3 regions of the Micromonospora sp. DT53 genome follow, and region 1 is predicted to be linked to each of the others. Evidence: predicted binding sites of a transcription regulator. Region 1 holds the regulator's gene; each other region holds the start of a gene.
The links. The regulator HrcA, encoded in region 1, represses chaperone genes, less so after heat shock. The targets are predictions, from matches to a motif close to GGTTNGCACNCTCNNNNNGAGNGTGCNAACC.

Region 1 (4,519 bases):
GAGATCGCCGCCGCCGTGCACTGGCTGGCCTCACCACAGGCCGAGTGGGCCTCCGGCACGATCGTCGACCTGAACGGCGCCTCCTACCTGCGCAGCTGACCACCCACCCGGCCGCCACCGGGCCCACCAAGCCACGCTTCACGTCCTTTGCTCTGCTTCAACGCACGCAACACCTACGGCCTACAAGCGTTGCGCCGGTTGAAGCAGAGCAAAGGACGCGCACAAGGCGCTCGGGCCGGGCACGGCCGTGGCGTAAGGCGGTCGGAGGACCGGGCACGGCCGTCGCGCACGGCCCTCGACGGGCCGGGCACGGCCGTCGACGGCAAGCGCTCAGCGGGCTACCAGCGGCCGAGGCGGGTGGCGAGCACACTGAGGGCCGCCACCCCGGCGGTGGAGGTGCGCAGCACGGCCGGCCCGAGGCGTACGGGTCGCCCGCCGGCCTCGGCGAAGGCGGTCAGTTCGGCCGGGGCGATGCCACCCTCCGGGCCGACCACCAGGACGATCTCACCTGTGGAGGGCAGCTCGGCGGTGGTGAGCCGTTCCTCGGCCTCCTCGTGCAGCACGAAGCTGGCGGCGGCACCGGCGATCCGGCGGGCCACCGTGGCGGTTGACTCGTCCGGCGCACCGGCCACCACCGGCAGCCACGGCCGGCGGGCCTGCTTGGCCGCCTCCCGGGCGGTGGCCACCCACTTCTCCCGGGCGCGTACGCCCCGGTCGCCGCGCCACTGGGCCACCGAGCGCGAGGCCGCCCAGGGCACGATCTCGTCCACCCCGACCTCGGTCATGGCCTGCACGGCCAGCTCACCCCGGTCGCCCTTGGCGATGCCCTGCACCACCGCGATCCGGGGGACCGGCGCGTCCGCGTACCCCCGGGAGGTGATGGTGACCTCCAGGCTGCCTCGGCCGACGGCAGTGACCACGGCGGCGGCCGTGCCGCCCCGCCCGTCGGCGAGCAGCAGCTCCTCGCCGACGCGCAGCCGCTGGACGGTGGCGGCGTGGTGCCCCTCCGGGCCGTCCAGGGTCAGCGTGTCGCCGGTGGGCAGCGCCTCGACCAGGAACAGCGGTGCGGACACCTCAGGGGTGCCCGTTGAACGCGTCGCGCATCCGGGAGAAGAAGCCGCCCTGCTTGGACAACTCGGCGACCTCCTCACCACGGGTCTTGGCGAAGTCGCGCAGCATCTTTTCCTGGTCCGGGTCGAGCTTGGTCGGCGTCCGCACGTCCAGGTGCACGTAGAGGTCGCCTCGGCCGGTGCCGCGCAGGTGCGGCACGCCCCGGGCGCGCAGTCGCAGCGTGCTGGCCGGCTGGGTGCCGGCCTTGACGTCGACGGTCTCCTCGCTGTCCAGCGTCTTGATGGTCAGCCGGGTGCCCAGCGCCGCCGCCGTCATCGGCACGGTGACCCGGCAGTGCAGGTCGTCGCCCTTGCGGGAGTACACATCGTGCGGGCGCTCGTGGATCTCCACGTAGAGGTCACCGGCGGTGCCGCCACCGGGGCCCACCTCGCCCTGCTGGGCAAGCCGGATCCGCATGCCGTCCTCGACGCCGGCCGGGATCTTGACGGTCAGCGAGCGGCGGGTACGCACGCGACCGTCGCCGGCGCAGGTGGGGCAGGGGTGCGGGATGGTGGTGCCGTAGCCCTGGCACACGGTGCACGGCCGGGCGGAGACCACCTGGCCGAGGAAGGTGCGCTGCACCGACTGCACCTCGCCCCGACCGCCGCACGCCTCGCAGGTCGCCAGGTGCGTGCCGGCAGCCGTGCCGGCGCCCGAGCAGGTGGTGCAGAGCACCGCGGTGTCCACGGTGATCGGGGCCTCGACGCCGAACGCAGTTTCGTGCAGGTCGAGTTCGAGTCGCAGGATCGCGTCGGCGCCCGGGCGGGTACGCGGCCGTGGGCCACGGGCGCCACCTCCCGCGCCGCCGAAGAACGCGTCCATGATGTCCTGGAAACCGACGAACGGGCCGGCGCCTCCGGGACCGCCCGGACCTCCGGCGCCGCCGCCACCGGGGGCTAGCGGGTCGCCACCCAGGTCGACGATCTGCCGCTTCCGGTCGTCCGAGAGGACCTCGTACGCGGCGTTGATGTCCTTGAACTTCTCCTGAGCCTCCGGGTCCGGATTGACGTCCGGGTGGAACTGGCGCGCCAGCTTGCGGTAGGCGCGCTTGATCTCGTCATCGGAGGCTTCCCGGCTCACACCGAGAATGCCGTAGTAGTCCCTGGCCACTGCGTTCCGTGTCCTCATGTTCGTCTCGCGTTGCGCCGGTCGGCGGCCGCAGCCGGCCGCATCGGCCCTGACCAATCAGTTCTGGGCCAGCAACTCGCCCACGTAGCGTGCCACGGCGCGCACCGTGGCGATGTTGCCGGGGTAGTCCATCCGGGTGGGCCCCAGCACCCCCAGGCCGCCAACGATCGTGGTGCCCGGGCCGTACCCGGTGCTGACCACCGAGGCGGCGCGCAGGTTGTCGAACTCGTTCTCGTCGCCGATCAACACCCGGGTCGTGCTCGGCTCGGTCTCACCGATGAGCTTGAGCAGCACGACCTCCTCCTCCAGGGCCTCCAGGATCGGCCGCAGGGAACCCTGGAAGTCGAGCAGGCCACCCCGGGTGAGGTTGGCGGTGCCGGCGAGCGCGATCCGTTCCTCGTGCCGCTCGACAAGTGTCTCCAGCAGGACGGTGGCGAGCGTGGTCATGGTCGGGCGCAGCCCGGTCGGGGCTTCCTCGACAAGCGCCTGCACCAGGGGTGGCGTCTCGGACAGCCGGGCGTTGGCGAGCTTCTCGTTGATCAGTCGGCGCAGGTCGGTGACGTCGTCCGCGGGCACCGGCCCGGGCAGCTCCACGAGCCGCTGTTCCACCCGCCCGGTGTCCGCGATCATGACGAGCATCAGCCGGGTGGTGGAGATCGGCACCAGCTCCAGGTGACGCACCGAGGAGCGGGCCAGGCTCGGGTACTGCACGACGGCGACCTGCCGGGTCAGCTGGGCGAGCAGCCGCACCGTGCGGTGCACCACGTCGTCGAGGTCGACCGCGCCGACCAGGAAGCGTTCGATGGCCCGGCGCTCGGCCGGGCTGAGCGGCTTGACCCGGGACAACCTGTCGACGAAGAGGCGGTAGCCGCGGTCGGTGGGCACCCGGCCGGCACTTGTGTGCGGCTGCCGGATGTAGCCCTCCTCCTCCAGCACGGCCATGTCGTTGCGGACCGTGGCCGGGGAGACCCCGAGCTGGTGCCGCTCGACAAGCGCCTTGCTGCCGACCGGCTCCTGGGTGGAGACGTAGTCTTCGACGATGGCGCGGAGCACGGCGAGTTTCCGGTCGTCGAGACCCATCCTCCGCACCTCCTGTCGCACGTCTGCCGCCAGCGTTGTGGGCCGCCGGGCTGCCCTGGCACTCGACTGTAACGAGTGCCAGTCTACGTCGGCAGGCCCGCCGACGCGATGATCAACGGCCACCCGTCGGTGCGGCCCACGCCACCCCGTCGGGCCGATCGGCCGGTACGGCGGGGCGGTGTCGCTCTGGTGCGGCGTTGCCATCGGCCCTTACCGTGACATCCATGACTGAACCTCCTCGCCCTCCCGGGTCGGGCGACCCCGGCAACTACCCGCCGGAGCCAACCTCCCCAGGCCCGTCCCCGTCGGCCGAGCCGCCCACCGCACCACTGTCCGGGGCACCCGGTCCGGCCGGCTATCCCCCGGCCGGTGGCTATCCGCCGCCCCCCGGTGACCAACCGCCGTCAGGCGGCTACCCTCCGGCAGGCGGCTACCCCCCGGCCGGCGGCTACCCTCCGCCCGGCGGCTACCCCCCAGGCGGCTACCCGGCCGGTGGGGCCTACGGCGGCCCCGGTGGTGGCTACGCCAACAACGAGGACAAGACCTGGGCGCTTGTCGCGCACTTCGGCGGCGCCCTCGGCGCGCTTGTCAGCTTTGGTCCGCTGGGCTTCGTCGCCCCGCTCATCGCCTACCTGGCCCGCGGCCAGCAGTCGCCGACCGTCCGGGCGCACGCCCTCGCCGCCCTGAACTTCCAGATCCTCTGGTCGATCATCGCGTTCGTGCTGCTCTTCGTGAGCTGGTGCCTGCTCTTCCTGCCCAGCATCGCCGTCCTGGTGATCCAGATCCTGTTCGGGATCATCGCCGGCATCAAGGCCAACGAGGGCACCCCGTACCGCTACCCGATGACTGCCAACTTCATCAAGTGAACCGGGCCGGCCGCTCCCCCGGCCGGTCTGGAACACCGCTGCCCCGCTCCCGAAGCGGCGGGCCACTCAGGGCAGCAGGTCGCGGACGACCGCGTCGGCGAGCAACCGCCCACGCAGGGTGAGCACCGCCCGACCGGCGGCGTACTCGTCGGCGGCCAGCAGCCCGCCGGCCAACGCCCGTTCGGCGCCGGCCCGGCCGGTGGCGTCGAGCACCGCCAGTGGGAGGCCACTGGCCAGCCGCAGCCGGAGCATCACGTCCTCCATGTGCGCCTCGTCGACCGTGAGCACCTCCCGGGCCAGGCCGGGAGACGCGCCGGCGGCCAACCGCTGGGCGT
Region 2 (4,519 bases), on a different contig from region 1:
CAACGCCGATGGCGCCGAACGCGGCGATGCCGGCCAGGCCGAGTGCCAGCCGGCGAACCGCCAGTACGCCGAGGAGCGCGGCGAAGCCGCCCAGTAGAACGGCCGTGCCGACCAGCAGCGCGATCTTGTCGGCGGTGCCGAAGAGGTCGATGGCGAGTTGCTTCAGCGACTCGGGGACGACGTCGACGATGACCCCGCCTACCGCGACCAGGGGTGCCGACCGGGGGCCGGTCAACACCGCGACCGGTTCGGCGATCCCGATCGCGACGGCGGCGGCGGTGATTCCGGCCAACGCGGCGTACCGCCGTGACGTGGTGCTCATCGGCCCAGTGTGCGCGATCATCTCGCCCGGTCGCCAACAACGTCAGCGTTCGGTAATGACCGACAGGTCCGCGAGAGGGCCCGGGGCACACCCAGGCCCGCGAGACGAGCCGGGGCACACCGCCATACGGCGGTGTGCCCCGGAACGGGTGTCGCTACCGGATCAGAAGCCCGGGCCGTGCTGGTGGCCGTGACCGTGGCCGTGCCCGCCGGCACCGGCCGGCTCGGCCTGCTCCGGCTTCTCCACCACGAGGCTCTCCGTGGTGAGCAGCAGACCGGCGATCGAGGCGGCGTTGGTGACCGCGTTGCGGGTCACCTTCACCGGGTCGATGATGCCGGCCTTGACCAGGTCGACGTACTCGCCCTTGGCGGCGTCGAGGCCGTTGCCCCACTTGAGGTCGGCGACCTTCTGCGTCACGACGTAGCCGTCGTGACCGGCGTTCTGGGCGATCCAGCGCAGCGGCTCGACGAGCGCCTTGCGCACGACCGAGACGCCGACCTTCTCGTCACCGGTGAAGCCCAGGTCGTCGTCGAGCACCGAGAGGATCTGCACCAGGGCGGCGCCGCCGCCGGGCACAGTGCCCTCCTCGACCGCAGCCTTGGTCGCCGCGATGGCGTCCTCGATGCGGTGCTTGCGCTCCTTCATCTCGACCTCGGTCGCAGCGCCGGCCTTGATGACGGCGATGCCACCGGAGAGCTTCGCCAGCCGCTCGGCCAGCTTCTCCCGGTCCCAGTCGGAGTCGGAGGCCTCGATCTCCTTGCGGATCTGGGACACCCGGTCGGCGACGTCGGCCTTCTGGCCACCGCCGTCGACGATCGTGGTGTTCTCCTTGTCGACCACGACGCGCCGGGCGGTGCCGAGCACCTCCAGGCCGACCTGGTCGAGCTTGTAGCCCAGCTCCGGGGCGACCAGCTCGGCGCCCGTGGAGATCGCGATGTCCTGGAGCATCGCCTTGCGCCGGTCACCGAAGCCCGGGGCCTTGACCGCGCAGACCTTGAGGGTCTTCCGCAGCGAGTTGACCACCAGGGTGGAGAGCGCCTGGCCGTCCACGTCCTCGGCGATGATCAGCAGGGGCTTGCTGTTCTGCAGGACCTTCTCCAGCAGCGGCAGCAGCTCCTCGATCGCCGAGATCTTCTGGGTGGTGACCAGGATGTACGCGTCCTCAAGGACGGACTCCTGACCCTCCAGGTCGGTGACGAAGTTCGGCGAGATGAAGCCCTTGTCGAACTGGAGACCCTCGGTCACGTCCAGTTCGGTGGTGAGCATCGAGCCTTCCTCGACGGTGATGACACCGTCGCGGCCGACGCGCTCCATCGCCTCGGCGATCAGATCGCCGATCGTGGAGTCCTGCGCGGAGATCGTCGCCACGTTCGCGATCGACTCCTTGCTGGTGACCTCGGCGGCGCGGCCGAGCAGCGCCTCGGAGACCTTCATGGCCGCCGCGTCGATGCCCCGCTTGAGGCCGGCCGGGTTGGTCCCGGCGGTCACGTTGCGCAGACCCTCGCGAACCATCGCCTGGGCCAGCACGGTCGCGGTGGTGGTCCCGTCGCCGGCGACGTCGTTGGTCTTGGTCGCCACCTCCTTGACCAGCTGTGCGCCAAGGTTCTCGTACGGGTTGGTGAGCTCGATCTCCTTGGCGATGGTCACACCATCGTTGGTGATCGTCGGCGCACCGAATTTCTTGTCCAGGACGACGTTGCGCCCGCGCGGGCCGAGGGTGACCTTGACCGCGTCCGCGAGGGCGTTGACACCGTGCTCCAGCAGGTGCCGGGCGTCGTCCGAGAAGCTCAGGATCTTCGCCATTAATGTCCCTTCGAAGCGCCATTGCCCCGGCCCGGCGAGCCGGACCGGGGCAGTGGCACTGATCGGTTGCTTACTTCTCGATGACCGCGAGGACGTCGCGGGCGGAGAGCACCAGGTACTCCTCGCCGGCGTACTTGACCTCGGTGCCGCCGTACTTCGAGTAGAGGACGGTGTCGCCGACCTGCACGTCAACCGGAACCCGGTTGCCGTTGTCGTCGACGCGCCCCGGGCCCACAGCGAGGACGGTGCCCTCCTGCGGCTTCTCCTTGGCGGTGTCGGGGATCACGATGCCCGACGCCGTGGTGGTCTCAGCCTCGTTCGCCTGGACCACGATGCGGTCCTCGAGCGGCTTGATCGCAACCTTGGTCGCGGTAGTCACGGGCATACCCTCCTGGGGTACTGGTTTCGTTGCTGGCCAGCGGGGCTGACCAGCGTCAATCTGCCTCATGCCACCGGGCGGTGCCGTCGTCGCGGGTGCCGGTCCGCCTGGCGTGCGCACCCGGGTCGCGAGACCCGGAAGCTGGCACCCTCAGGGTGAGAGTGCTAATCGCAGGTTATTCCGTGGCTAGCACTCCGTCAAGGAGAGTGCCAGCGAGTCGCGCCCCGCCAGCCCGGATTTCCGGGTCCACCCGGACAATGGCCGGGTGGATCTCGATCAGCTGGCGGCGCTGCGTACCCCCGAGGGGTCGGCCGCGCTCACGGCGGCGGCCGGGCTGGCCGGCGGTGACCCACTGGCCGCGGCGTCGGCGCTGCGCGCGGCCGGAGTGCCGCCGACGTTGGCCGCGGCGGCGCTCACCCAGGCCGAGCTGCGGCACCGGGCGGTCGGCAAGTTCGGCCCGACTGCCGCTGGGATGTTCCTCACCCGCCCGGGCCTGGAGCAGGCCACCCGCCGGGTGGTCGCCGACCGGCGGGCCGCCCGGCTGCACGCGGCCGGCGTGCGCACCCTGGCCGACCTCGGCTGCGGCCTCGGCGCGGACGCACTGGCCGCCGCCCGCGCCGGCATCCGGGTGTACGGGGTGGAGGCCGACCCGGTGACCGCCGCGATGGCCGCCGCCAACGCCACGGCGGCCGGGCTGGCCGAGTTGTTCACTGTCGAGTGCGGCGACGCGACCGGGTTCGACGTGTCAGGTGTCGACGGGGTCTTCTGCGATCCGGCCCGCCGCGCGACAGGCACCGGGCGGCGGATCTTCGACCCGCGCGCCTACTCGCCACCGTGGGACTTCGTCACCGGGCTGGCCGAGCGGGTGCCGCGCACAGTGGTGAAGGTGGCGCCGGGCCTGGACCACGCGCTCATCCCGGCCGGCGCGGAGGCCGAGTGGGTAGGCGTGGATGGTGACCTGGTCGAGGCGGCGCTCTGGTGCGGCGCACTGGCGGAGGTGCCCCGCCGCGCCACCCTCTACCGCCAGCGTGGCGCCGAGCCCCAGCGTCACCAGCTCACCGGCTCGGGTGCCGCCGAGGCGCCGGTCGGGCCGCCGCGCCGCTACCTGTACGACCCGGATCCGGCGGTGGTCCGCGCGCACCTCGTCGCCGAACTGGCCACCGAGTTGGATGCCACCCTGGGCGATCCGAGCATCGCCTACCTCTACGCCGACCAGCCGGTCCGCACCCCGTACGCGCGTTGTCTGGAGATCACCGACGTGCTGCCGTTCTCGCTCAAGCGCCTGCGGACGCTGCTGCGCGACCGTCGGGTGGGCCGGGTGGAGATCCTCAAGCGGGGTTCGGCGCTCACCCCGGAGCAGCTTCGACGGGACCTGCGGTTGGCCGGGGACGAGGCGGCGAGTCTGGTGCTCACCCGGGTCGACGGCGCACCGACGGTGCTGATCGGCCGGCCGGTCGACTAGCGTCGCTGCTGTGGCGGGACAGGGCACTCCGGCAACGGCACTGTTGGTCAAGCGCGGGGTCACGCATCGCACCCATCCGTACCGGGTGGCGCCGGACGCGCCGAACTACGGCGCGTTGGTGGCGGCGGCGCTCGGCGTGGCGCCGGAGCGCGTGTTCAAGTCGCTGGTGACCGAGGTCGACGGCGCGCTCACCGTGGCTGTCGTTCCGGTCACCGGCGAGCTGGATCTCAAGGCGCTCGCGGCGGCGGTCGGCGGCAAGCGGGCGGCGCTGGCCGAGCGGGCGGTCGCCGAGCGGGCGACCGGCTACGTACGCGGTGGGATCAGCCCGCTCGGGCAGCGTCGGCGGTTGCCCACGGTGCTTGACGAATCCGCATTGGACCTCCCGACGATCTACGTCTCGGCTGGTCGGCGCGGTCTGCAACTCGAACTGGCGGCGGTGGATCTGGTGGCGCTGACCGACGCGCGCACCGCGCCGTTGCAGGCCCACTGACGGCCTCCGTTACGTCGGATGCTCGGTGGGATACCCACTGAGTAACAGTCGCGTTGCTGAATT
Region 3 (4,519 bases), on a different contig from region 1:
AGGAAGAGCGCCGCGATGGAAGCGGCGTTCTGCAGCGCGGAGCGCGTCACCTTGGCCGGGTCGATGATGCCCGCGGCCAGCAGGTCGACGTACTCGCCGTTGGCGGCGTTCAGACCGTGACCCGCTTCGAGGTTACGGACCTTCTCCACCACGACGCCGCCCTCAAGGCCGGCGTTGACGGCGATCTGCCGCAGCGGGGCGTCCAGCGCGACCTTGACGATGTTCGCACCGGTCGCCTCGTCGCCGACCAGGTCGAGCTTGTCGAAGGCGGTCTTGCCGGCCTGCACGAGCGCGACGCCACCACCCGGGACGATGCCCTCCTCGACGGCGGCCTTCGCGTTGCGAACGGCGTCCTCGATGCGGTGCTTGCGCTCCTTGAGCTCGACCTCGGTGGCCGCGCCGACCTTGATCACCGCAACGCCGCCGGCCAGCTTGGCCAGCCGCTCCTGCAGCTTCTCGCGGTCGTAGTCGGAGTCGCTCTTGTCGATCTCGGCCCGGATCTGGTTGACCCGGCCCTGGATCTGCTCGGCGTCACCGGCACCGTCGACGATGGTGGTCTCGTCCTTGGTCACCACGACCTTGCGGGCGCGGCCCAGCATGTCGAGGCTGGCGGCGTCGAGCTTGAGGCCGACCTCCTCGCTGATGACCTGGCCACCGGCGAGGATCGCGATGTCGGTCAGCATGGCCTTGCGGCGGTCACCGAAGCCCGGCGCCTTGACGGCGACCGACTTGAAGGTGCCACGGACCTTGTTGACCACCAGGGTGGCGAGGGCCTCGCCCTCCAGGTCCTCGGCGATGATCAGCAGCGGCTTGCCCGACTGCATGACCTTCTCCAGGATCGGGAGCAGGTCCTTCACCGACGAGATCTTGCTGTTGGCGATCAGGATGTACGGGTCGTCGAAGACGGCCTCCATACGCTCCGGGTCGGTCATGAAGTAGGCCGAGATGTAGCCCTTGTCGAAGCGCATACCCTCGGTGAGCTCAAGCTCCAGCCCGAAGGTGTTGCTCTCCTCGACGGTGATGACGCCTTCCTTGCCGACCTTGTCCATCGCCTCGGCGATGATCTCGCCGACGGTGCTGTCGCCAGCGGAGATGGAGGCGGTGGAGGCGATCTGCTCCTTGGTCTCGACGTCCTTGGCGAGCTTGGACAGCTCCTCCGAGACGCTCGCGACCGCGGCCTCGATGCCCCGCTTCAGGGCCATCGGGTTGGCGCCGGCGGCCACGTTGCGCAGGCCCTCGCGAACCAGGGCCTGGGCCAGGACGGTCGCCGTCGTCGTGCCGTCACCGGCGACGTCGTCGGTCTTCTTGGCGACCTCCTTGACCAGCTCAGCGCCGATCTTCTCGTACGGGTCCTCGAGCTCGATCTCCTTGGCGATGCTCACACCATCGTTGGTGATGGTGGGGGCACCCCACTTCTTCTCGAGCACGACGTTGCGGCCCTTCGGGCCGAGGGTCACCTTTACGGCGTCGGCGAGCTGGTTCATGCCCCGCTCGAGGCCGCGGCGAGCCTCTTCGTCGAAAGCGATCATCTTGGCCATACGGCGTTGTCCTCCTGGACACTCACGGGCCACCCGAGATGTGTGCCCCGGATGGGCCGCCTGGTGTACGCACCTTGGGACGTCGCCACCTGGCGACGACGACGTCCTTCGGCCGGGCCGGATAGCCCGCGACGACCGGCCATGTGCCGCCCCGGCGTCTCCACGCCGGTGCAACCTGGCCCCACCGTCCCGACCATTGGCACTCACGGTATGCGAGTGCCAATGACTTGTTTAGCACTCTCCCCTGCCGAGTGCAAGCACGATGCCCCCGCTCAGCCGAGTTCCGCGGCCAGTCCAGCGGTGTTCACCGGCGCCTCATGGGCACGCTGCTCCGCGTACGTCACCAGCAGACCGACCATCTGGGCGAGGTGCGCCGGCAGGGCCAGCACGGCGGTGATCCCGATCACCACCACCGCACCGGCGGCAGTACCCGCCGAGGCGAACGGGTCCGTTCCGAGGGCGGAGGTGCCCACCCCCTCCAGAACACCGGGGATCAGGGTGCCGACGAAGACCGCCAGGAACACCAGGGCCACCCGTCCGAGCAGCAGACCGAGCCGGTCGTGGAACATCCGGAACGCTCGACCAATCGGGTTGTGGCGTTCGAAGAGGTAGACCGGGCCGGCCATGGCCAGCGCGAAGGTCAGGTAGATGCCCGGCAGCACGCAGAAGCAGAAGCCCACGCCGATCAGCAGGCTGACCAGCAGCGTCCAGCCCCACAGCCCGAGCGCCCGACGCAGGCCGTAGCGCAACGCCGACTCCAGGCCGACCGGCTGACCGGCCGCCTGTTGGGTGATCACCCGGGTGCCGGCGGCCCACCCGACGGCCTGCACCAACCCGACCAGCAGGCTGCCACCAATCAGGATGACCAGAAGGCTCAGCAAATCGGCGACGAAGTTGTCCGGCAGCACCGGGCTCGCACTCGATTCGGCCTGCGGGGCCCACTTGGCCGACGGGTCCAGCCCGAGGGAGATCACCGAGAGCACCGCGGCCGGCAGCACCTGGGTGAGCAGCATGATCGGCACCAACTGCCGCCAGCCCCGGCGCAACGCTCCCCCACACCTGTTGAACCAACCGCCGACGCCGGCGCCGGGCGGCGTGACCAGGGCGTCGTTCGGATCGAACCCGTAACCCGGCGGGTACCAGCCGACCGGCGGCCCCGGATACCACGGCTGTCCGCCGTAGGGACCCGACCCGGGCGGGTAACCCCCGGTGGGCGGGAACGCCCAGCCCTGCGGCGGCGGGGCCGCGCCCCAGGCCCCCTGCGCGGGATCCCAGCCGGACGGCGGGCCGGCGGGACCGGAGGGCGGGCCAGCCGGGGGCATGCCCGACCCCCAGCCGGGCGGCGGACCGGCGTGGCCGGGGTTGCCGGCGGGCGAGGACGGGACGGAGGGATCCGGCTCCCCCGACCCGGAGGACGGAGTGGGCGGGGGTGGCTGGTCGGTCATGAACGCTCCTCGGCATTGGCTGGAACGGTTCACGATCTTCCCGGCTGCGCGCCCCTGCCGCAGCCCCGACTCACGGGGCCGATCGGCCGGGAAGCTCAGCCGATGACGCGTACGTGCTCTGCCTGCGGACCCTTCTGGCCCTGGGTGATCTCGAACTCGACTCGCTGACCGTCGTCCAGCGCCTTGTAACCGTCCATCTCGATCGCGGAGAAGTGGACGAACACGTCCTGACCGCCGTCGACGGCGATGAAGCCGTAGCCCTTCTCGGCGTTGAACCACTTCACGGAGCCCTGTGCCACGGTGCACTTCCCTCACTCTGCGCGGCGTTGCCTGACCCGGCGCACGGCACGGCCGCACACCTGCGGATCACCGACTCAGCGATCGATGACCGCCATTGAAGTAGGTGACCGAAATCGCACGCTACACGAGCAGTGACGGCCGCGCACGGCCACAAATCGGACACACTTCGGGGGTGACCAACGGCGTCAATTCCCTGTGGTAGGCATGCGGACATGACCACCGAACTGGGCTCGCCGGCCCGGCGGCTCGCCGAGATCCGCCGGGTCCGGCCAGCGGACGCCGCCCGGATGCGGGCGCTGCGCCTGGAGATGCTGGCCGACGCGCCGTTGGCCTTCCTGGAGACCCTGGCGGACGCGGCGGCCCGACCACACAACGAGTTCGCCGCCCGGGTCGCGTACACCTCGGCCGGCCCGAACAACGCGCAGTTCGTCGCGGACCCGGGCGGCCGACTGGTCGGGCACGCCGGTGGCACGGTCACCCCGGACGAGCCCGGGCTGACCGTCATCTACGCCGTGTACGTCACGCCGACCTGGCGGGGCAGCGGCCTTCTCGGCGACCTGATCGACGGGGTGGCCGACTGGTCCCGGGCGTGTGGCCGACCGGAACTGCTGCTGGAGGTGGTGGTCGGCAACGACCGCGCCTACCGGGCCTACCAGCGGCTCGGCTTCAAGGACACCGGCGTACGGGTCCCCCACCCCACCATCCCAGCCCTGAACGAACTACAGATGCGCCGACCAGCCTGACAGAGAACTCATCCCAAGGCAGAGCCACTGAGATGCCCTAAAAAAGCCGGCAGCGACGCCACCGCCGTGCCCACAAAGGGTTTCCGGGGCAGCCCGACCCGCGCAGGGATCAAGCCTGACCGCCCGGAGCGGGTCGGGCTGCCCCGGAAACCCCCACCGCAACCACTACACGTGCCGCCGCGACTGAACGATCCGGAACCGGTTGGCCACGTAAGCCCCATCGGTCAACGCCGAGTTGGCCGCCGCGTTGGCCCCACTGCCGTGGAAGTCGGAGAACGCCGCCGACTGGTTGACGAAGACACCACCTGTGAGGTTGCAGGACAGGTGCACCCCGACCTCGACCGCGACCGCCTCGGTCGCGTCCAGCACCGCCTCGTCGGTCGAGTAGACCCCGGCGGTCAGCGCGCCCTTCTCGCCGACCGTCCGGCGCAGCAGCTCGAGGCTGTGTGCGGTGGAGTCGGTCGCGATGGCGAACGAGATCGGCCCGAACCAC

Region 2: a site for HrcA is predicted at 2,644-2,674, ahead of groES (co-chaperone GroES). Genes of this name have one in related genera too.
Region 3: a site for HrcA is predicted at 1,733-1,763, ahead of groL (chaperonin GroEL). Genes of this name have one in related genera too.

The regions. Positions count from the first base shown of each region.
Region 1 is NZ_JBNCKM010000001.1:70,665-75,183, reverse strand. It holds gene ACLQ3B_RS00365 (SDR family NAD(P)-dependent oxidoreductase) at 1-99, shown strand, start outside; gene ACLQ3B_RS00360 (16S rRNA (uracil(1498)-N(3))-methyltransferase) at 339-1,073, opposite strand; gene dnaJ (molecular chaperone DnaJ) at 1,075-2,220, opposite strand; gene hrcA (heat-inducible transcriptional repressor HrcA) at 2,296-3,318, opposite strand; gene ACLQ3B_RS00345 (DUF4870 domain-containing protein) at 3,543-4,184, shown strand; gene hemW (radical SAM family heme chaperone HemW) at 4,251-4,519, opposite strand, start outside.
Region 2 is NZ_JBNCKM010000018.1:2,197-6,715, forward strand. It holds gene ACLQ3B_RS33370 (molybdopterin-dependent oxidoreductase) at 1-322, opposite strand, end outside; gene groL (chaperonin GroEL) at 485-2,125, opposite strand; gene groES (co-chaperone GroES) at 2,196-2,510, opposite strand; gene ACLQ3B_RS33385 (THUMP-like domain-containing protein) at 2,770-3,966, shown strand; gene ybaK (Cys-tRNA(Pro) deacylase) at 3,977-4,456, shown strand.
Region 3 is NZ_JBNCKM010000004.1:277,271-281,789, reverse strand. It holds gene groL (chaperonin GroEL) at 1-1,538, opposite strand, end outside; gene ACLQ3B_RS15485 (hypothetical protein) at 1,811-2,983, opposite strand; gene ACLQ3B_RS15480 (cold-shock protein) at 3,079-3,282, opposite strand; gene ACLQ3B_RS15475 (GNAT family N-acetyltransferase) at 3,496-4,026, shown strand; gene paaN (phenylacetic acid degradation protein PaaN) at 4,192-4,519, opposite strand, start outside.